2 regions of the Bacteroides sp. OM05-10AA genome follow, and region 2 is predicted to be linked to the other one. Evidence: riboswitches for the same ligand, from Rfam matches in the RefSeq annotation. Region 2 holds a riboswitch; the other holds the start of a gene.
The links. A riboswitch is a leader RNA that binds a small molecule or an ion and turns the genes downstream of it on or off. The one in region 2 is predicted to bind cobalamin.
Positions count from the first base shown of each region.

Region 1: linked by a shared signal. The riboswitch ahead of DXB58_RS12345 (TonB-dependent receptor) and the one ahead of nrdD (anaerobic ribonucleoside-triphosphate reductase) in region 2 are both predicted to bind cobalamin.

Region 1 is NZ_QSUR01000013.1:124,275-128,454, forward strand. Features, by position in the region: gene DXB58_RS12340 (putative transporter) at 1-1,123, shown strand, start outside; cobalamin riboswitch at 1,256-1,474, shown strand; gene DXB58_RS12345 (TonB-dependent receptor) at 1,611-3,674, shown strand; gene DXB58_RS12350 (DUF5074 domain-containing protein) at 3,671-4,180, shown strand, end outside.
Region 2 is NZ_QSUR01000003.1:237,435-241,614, forward strand. Features, by position in the region: gene nrdG (anaerobic ribonucleoside-triphosphate reductase activating protein) at 1-43, opposite strand, end outside; gene nrdD (anaerobic ribonucleoside-triphosphate reductase) at 27-2,120, opposite strand; cobalamin riboswitch at 2,250-2,471, opposite strand; gene DXB58_RS03640 (OmpA family protein) at 2,903-4,039, shown strand.

The DNA.
Region 1 (4,180 bases), on a different contig from region 2:
ATATCTCCTGCGCATCAATACTGCTCAAGAAGAAAAAGATGCAGAAGTCGGTCTGGGACATCTTCAGGAACTTACTGTACGCCCTATCTCCATCGAGGTGAGAAACGAATCGGTAAACGGTATCAAGATTAAAGAACTCCGCCCGTTACTGAACCGTAAATTTGTCATTTCCCGCATCAAACACCGCGAAGGTGGAGAAACCGAATTGGTTAATTCCGAGACAACCCTACATGTAGGGGATATCATATTAGTGATCTCTACCCCGATTGACGTGGAAGCAATCACTGTATTCTTCGGAAAGGAAATCAAAATGGAATGGGAACAACTGAACAAAGAGCTCATTTCACGCCGTATCCTGATTACTAAACCGGAATTGAACGGGAAAACGCTTTCACAACTCAAAATCAGAAATAACTTCGGAGCAAACATCACCCGCGTCAATCGTTCGGGAGTAGACTTGGTAGCCTCTCCACAATTACAGTTACAAATGGGAGACCGTGTCACCATTGTAGGTTCCGAACTGGCTGTTGCCCATGCAGAGAAAGTACTTGGCAACTCCATGAAACGCTTAAATCATCCGAACCTGATTCCTATCTTTATAGGTATCGCTTTAGGATGTATTCTGGGAAGTCTTCCTTTCGCATTTCCCGGAATTCCACAACCTGTGAAACTAGGATTGGCAGGCGGTCCGCTCATCGTTTCTATCCTGATTAGCCGTTTCGGTCCGAAATACAAGCTGATTACTTATACCACCATGAGTGCCAACCTGATGCTTCGTGAAATCGGTATTTCCATCTTCCTCGCCTGCGTAGGTTTGGGAGCAGGCGAAGGCTTTGTAGACACAGTCATTCATGGCGGAGGATATGTATGGGTAGGCTACGGAGTCATTATAACCATCCTGCCACTTCTGATTACAGGATTGATAGGACGGTATTATTGCAAGCTGAATTATTTCACGCTTATCGGGGTTCTGGCTGGTTCTACTACCAATCCGCCGGCATTGGCTTACTCCAATGACCTGACCTCCTGTGATGCACCTGCCGTTGGTTACGCTACGGTATATCCGCTCACCATGTTTCTGCGAGTATTGACGGCACAAATATTGATTCTGTCGTTGGGATAACATATTAATATATCCTTTTTCCATCCAATTGATTATTAACAAATGGGGAAAACAGAATCAGATGCCGGAATATTTGTTATTGGTCAGTGGGATATTTTTTTAGAATAAAACAAACTAATTAATAAAAACTTTCTAACTTTGTGCCGTTAAGGTTTCCTTGAACAACTTTCACGTTGTTAAGGAATGAAAAGGGAATGCCGTGTAAACCGGCAACAGAACCTGCTGCTGTAAATCTCCGCTCCTTGTAATCAGAGAGCAAAATTGCAACACGAAAGTCACTGGATAGTTTATCTGGGAAGGCGTTGCAAAATGGGATGAGTCAGAAGACCTGCCTTGATGCTCTGATTTACACCTGCGGGATTTCGGGTAGTAGTCAAATAGAAAATAAGCAATTATCTTTTATTTGGTATAATAGCTATATGTCCGTTTGTGTAGATTGAATTCAGATCTGAACAAACGGATTTTTTATACCTATAAAATAAAAGACATGCTTTCTATTCAAGTCCATTCATACCATAAGCATTGTATCCATTTACGGTGGATATTATGTTTGATTCTATCTTTATTTACCACATTACCGGCCATTTCCCAGTCCAGGGTTCGGCATCAGACTTCTCTGTCTGATACACTTCTCAAACTCAAAGAAGTTACTATCTACAGCAACCGGATGCAAAAAAAGATGTCTCCTGTACAGATTCTGTCCGGCAAAGAACTGGAGAAGCTCAATGTTTACTCCGTTGCTGATGCTTTGCGCTACTTTTCCGGAGTACAGATAAAAGATTACGGAGGTATTGGAGGACTAAAAACCGTCAATATACGAAGTATGGGCAGTCATCATGTCGGAGTATTTTATGATGGTATTGAATTAGGAAATGCGCAAAATGGAGTCGTCGATCTAGGCCGGTTTTCATTAGATAATATGGAAGTCATTTCACTGTATAATGGTCAAAAAAGTGCCATCTTCCAACCTGCCAAAGATTATAGTTCCGCAAGTGCCATATATATGCAGACACGAAAGCCCATATTCAAAGGGGAAAAGAAAAACAATCTGAACATCGGGGTGAAAGGCGGTTCATTCTCCACCATCAATCCGTCACTACTTTGGGAACACCGTTTCAACGAACGAATAAGCAGTTCCATCAGTACGGAGTATATGTATACATCAGGACGATATAAATTCACATACGCCAAGAAAGATGGTTACGACACAACAGCTGTTCGTCAAAATGGAGACGTAAGAATGTTACGTTTGGAGAATGCATTCTTCGGAAAAGTCCCCAAAGGAGAATGGAAAGCCAAAGCATACCTATACAACTCGGAACGGGGATACCCCGGAGCTGCGGTAAGAGAAGAACCGGGTAAGTTTCGCCATCAGGACCGGCAATGGGATACCAATCTGTTTGTGCAAGGATCTTTTCAAAACTATTTTAAGCCTTGGTACAGTCTGCTAGCCAACGGAAAATATGCTTATGACTATCTCCACTATTTATCCGATCCCAGACTGGATGTCACCACCATGTATGTAGACAATCACTACCGACAGCAAGAAATCTATGCTTCGGCCGCCCATTTATTCACCATCTATCCCTGGTGGAGTATGTCATTATCCAACGATTTTCAATGGAATACATTACGGGCCGATCTCATAGATTTTGTCTATCCAACCCGTAATACAATCCTGACTTCTGCTGCCACGTCCTTTGACTTCAACCGCCTCATGTTGCAGGCGAGCCTGTTATATACTCATGTCGACGACAATACACGTACCAAAGGAGCCAATGCAGGCACCAAAAACAAATACACTCCGTCTGTCATAGCCACCTGGCAACCATTGACCAAGCTCCCTCTGAATGTACGGGCCTTTTATAAGAAAGTCTTTCGCATGCCGACTCTCAATGATTTGTATTATACTTTTATAGGCAATAAGGACTTAAAACCAGAATATACCACTCAATACGATGTGGGTATCACTTTCTCTCACACCTGGAATAACCATTGGCTGAAAAGCCTGGACTTACAAATAGATGGTTACTATAATGAAGTAGATGATAAAATCATTGCCATGCCTACCTCCAACCAGTTCCGTTGGACTATGATTAATCTCGGACATGTGGAAATTCGGGGATTAGACGCAGCCATACGAGGAGAATGGGGCTTCGGAAAGGTGGAACTTAGCACTCTCTTCAATTACACCTATCAAAAGGCACAGGATTTTACCGATCCTACCAGTGAATGGTATGGAGGCCAGATTCCTTATATACCTTGGCATGGAGGTTCCATCATCCTCAATGGAAGTTACCAAACATGGTCCTGTAACTATAGTTTCATTTATACAGGTGAACGTTATGAAGCAGTCGCCAATATCCCGGAGAACTACGCACAGCCCTGGTATACCCACGATTTTTCCCTATCTAAAACTTTTCAATGGGGGAAAACGGGAATACGTGTAACGGCAGAAATTAATAATATCTTCAATCAGCAATATGATGTAGTGCAATGCTATCCTATGCCCGGTACAAGTTTTAAAATCAAATTAAACGTCATGTTATGAGAATATCTGTTCTATCCATCATTATCTGTTTTGTTCTTCTGTCGACTTCTTGTCGCGAAGATGAACGCATTATTCCGTCAACTCCCAACCAAGTTACCCCCGGAGTAAGCGGTACCTCTGTCAAAGGTTTCTTTCTACTCAATGAAGGAAATATGGGAAGCAACAAGGCTACCCTTGATTACTTTGATTACGAAACCGGTATCTATCATAAGAATATCTATGCGGAACGGAACCCGGGAGTCGTACAAGAATTGGGGGATGTGGGAAATGATATCCAAATCTATGGAAATAAGTTATATGCCATCATCAACTGTTCTCATTTCGTAGAAGTGATGAATGTAGAAACAGCAAAACACATCACGCAAATTTCCATACCTAATTGCCGTTATATCGTCTTTAAAGATAAATATGCATACGTCAGTTCGTATGCAGGCCCTGTCAAAATAGATCCTAACGCCAGACTGGGGTATGTAGCACGTGTTGACACTACCACACTGACTGTCAAG
Region 2 (4,180 bases):
GTATCTCCTGAAAAACAATATCATAATCAGCGTACCGAAGCATAATATCTTAAATCGGCCTCCTTTTGCCGTGCTTGGGAGAAATTGCTGATACGTTTCATATATCCGATGACGCGGGTCAGATAATCCACATTCTCGCTGTGACATTCGGGACATTCATGCAGATAACGTTTGTCGATATGATGGCATTTGTTACATACTGTATTCGGAATATTGAATGTGAAGTAGTTGCAACCTTCGGTAGCGGCAACACGAAGCAACTGCCGGTATTGCTCTTTGCTAAGATGCTCTTCCAGATTCATGTGCAAAGCCGAACCACCCGTCAGATGCTCGATATAACGATGCCCGTGCAGGCGGAATTTATCGACAATGTTCAGTGATTTGTCTTCTACAATATAGAAATAGCTGTTGTAACATTCGCGGTAAGTCTGGAATCCGGCTTCCTTGTCCCATTTCGCGTGTTTCACACCCACATTTTCGGCAGGAATCATTTCGCAGTTGAAAAGTACTTCTTTGGTACGATATTTCTTATTGTATTTCTCAATCATGCCGAGAATCTCCTGCACAAAAGCCTCGTATTTCGGATTGTCGTTGATGTCGATTCCCATAAATTGGGCTGCTTCCACCAGTCCGTTCACACCGATAGTCAGATATTGGCGGCTCATATTGATATAGCCTGCATCAAACAAAGGCAACATACCCTTTGCCTGCAATAATTTCAGGTTCTCATTATAGGCAAGCTGTACTTTGTGAACCAAGTCTACTACTTCTTCCAGGAAGAAAGGGTAGAGAATACCTGATTTTACAGCATGCTGTATACAACGGTTCAGATTGATGGTCAACACGCTCTTCGAACCGGTAGAGACTCCTCCGGCTCCCAATGTATAGCTAAAGCCATTGTCCTGTATTTCATTACGCAGACGGCAGCAGCTACTCAAAGAGTCGGCATTGTCACTCATATAGGTGAAGAATGAATGTCCTTCGGCATACATTTCAGCGGTGAAGTCGCCATATTCCTTATCCAGTACATCGCCGTCTTTGGTCAGGAGTGCCATTGTCTCTACAGGGAATGTCAGAACGGTGCGTGTACGCTCCTTATTAAACCATTTCATAAAACGCTTCTGCAACCAGCTAAGCGAATCCCAGTCGGGTTTGCTTCCGTCGGGGAAAACAAAGTGCTCGAAAAGGCTATTGAAATAATACTTGTCATAATAAGCCACATTCCAGAAAACTGCCTGGAAATTGCGGGCACCCGTAGGCTGGTTGATGGAATATACGATTTGCTCGAAACAGTCTGTGATGATTTTATCGATCGATCTTTGTTTCAGAGACAAGTCTGCCAGTTTATCAGGGTGTTTATAATAATCCTGCCCGTATTCCAAACCGATGAAATAGTTCATGTACATCAGGAATTCAGGAGTGGCACATGCGCCGCTTAGCATACTGGATACGATAAATACCATGTTGATAAATCCTCCGCAGAAGGATTTCAGATTGGTCGGGGCGGTAGAATTGCCTCCTACTGCTGTTGTTCCTGCTATCAGCCAGGGATACATGGTAATACTGGCACAGTAGTTCGCCAGATTGGTTTCATCATTTTTGTAGATGAAGTGATGATTCAGGAGTTCCAAATAACGGTCGGAAGCCTCTTTACCATACATATCTCTCAAACGGTCTGTCAGCAGGCGGCGGTTGAGGCGGATGAAATTGGATTTGGGCAGTTCTCCTATCAGCGTGGCGATATTCTTGTTTTCCACATTGGCGTTGGCATCGTACTTACTACCGCTGGCAGGGTTGGAAGCATCGCAATAATCCATGAGGAATTTAAGTTTGTCTCTGACTTCACGGTCTTCCAAATGTTTTTGACGATACAGCATATACGCTTTGGCCACGCTGTAATAATGTTCTGCCATCAAGGCGACTTCCACCTGGTTTTGGATTTCCTCTACGTTTGTTCCGTCACTGATACTGACACGGCTTAACACATTGGTTATCACATCTTGCGTAGCAAAACTACCTACTGATAAAAATGCCTTGGATATGGCATTTTTGATTTTGTCGAGGGAAAAAGCTTCTTTTTTCCCGTCTCTTTTGATAATGAATATCTCCGAACTAATCATACCTATATTTTAAGAATTAACAAAATAGATTTAGTGCCTACATAGTTATTCATGCACGACAATTTCTGGAGACTTGTAATAAAATGGACCTGTACGATTCGTTCTATTGCCTTTCACCCGAAAGCCTGGAATAACGGAAATTTTATCGGCAGGTCTTCTGACTTGTTTTTGTTGTGGCGCCTTCCCGATCCGTTTCATGAATCAGTGGCAAATGAATGCCATAACATTTCTCTTTTTTATGAGAGAGATAAAACTTACAGCTACGGGGATAGTTCCGGATTTTCACTGGATTCCCTTTTAATTCCGTCTGGTGATAATGCCATTTCGGAAACCGATGTTGGCGGCAAAGTTAGAAATTAAATCAAGATTCCAATTGAAAAGGAAGAAAAATATTCGCTCTTTATCAGAACGATATATAGCATTAACAACCTGATAACTTTCCGTTTATGTTCTATTCTTCGTATTTTAGTAGAGTCCGGTTTATGTATTTCCTGCCTGATGGATGAATGAAAGTGTAGAATAATGAAACAAGATGCATTATGGTCAGCGATGTTGGGATCCCTTTCTCTTCAGGGAATGAGGCGTTTGCATTGATGTTTCCATATTTTAGATTTTTCGAAAGCATAATAGATGTTAATAGGGCTTATGGCTTGCGAACTAATATTTGATACGATATGTTGTTTAAAGTGAATAACGAATTAAAAAATGAACTAGAAAGTTAGACATGAACAAACAATACATTTCTAATGATTTAGGAGATAAAACATTACATTTAAAAACTTATGAATATGAGAAAATCTATTATTTTATTAGCTTTTATATTGGGTGGCTTTACAGTAGCAAATGCCCAATCAGTTGTAGAAGGTACCAAACTTACAGATAATTGGTCTGTCGGAGTAAATGCCGGTGGAGTCACTCCCCTTACTCACAGTGCTTTCTTTAAAGGTATGCGTCCCACTTTTGGAGTGGGAGTCTCAAAGCAATTAACTCCTATCTTCGGTTTGGGATTCCAAGGGATGGGATATATCAATACCACTTCCAGTAAAACGGCTTTCGATGCTTCGGATGTCAGTGTATTGGGTAAAGTCAATTTGATGAATCTATTTGCAAGTTACACGGGCGAACCTCGTTTGTTTGAAGTGGAAGCTGTTGCCGGAATGGGTTGGTTACATTATTATGTGAATGGCGATGGCGATCAGAACTCCTGGTCTACTCGTTTGGGATTGAATTTCAATTTCAACTTGGGTGAAAGTAAAGCATGGACATTGGGAATCAAACCTGCCATTGTGTATGATATGCAAGGTACTTATCCTGAAACGAAGAGCCGTTTCAATGCTAATAACGCAGGTTTTGAGTTGACAGCCGGATTGACATATCACTTTAAGACAAGTAACGGAACACATCATTTTGCCAAAGTGAGAGTATATAATCAAGCCGAAATTGACGGACTGAACTCTTCAATCAATGCACTTCGTGCAGATGTAAACAACAAAGATGGTGAGATCAGCAATGCAAACCAACGTATCAACGGATTGCAGGAAGAACTTGAAGCATGCCGCACAAAAGTGGTTCCGGTGGAGACTGTAGTGAAAACCGCCCGTGTACCCGAATCTATCATTACTTTCAGACAAGGTAAATCGTCAGTTGACGCTTCACAACTTCCTAATGTGGAACGTGTAGCTTCTTACCTGAAGAAATATGCTGATTCTAAAGTGGTTATTAAGGGATACGCTTCTCCGGAAGGTAGTGTTGAAGTGAATGCCAGAATTGCCGCAGCACGTGCAGAAGCTGTAAAAACGATCTTGGTCAACAAATATAAAATCAGTGCATCTCGTATCACTGCTGAAGGTCAGGGTGTAGGCGATATGTTTACTGAACCGGATTGGAACCGTGTAAGTATATGTACTATTGAAGATTAAACTGATATATTACAGAAATAGAATAATGAAGGCTGCCCCAAAAGGCAGCCTTTGTTGCATATCTTGGGTTGTATTTTTTGAATACTCTGAAAGTTTAGTAAACAGATTTCTTTGTACATTACATAAAATGGTTATTTTTGC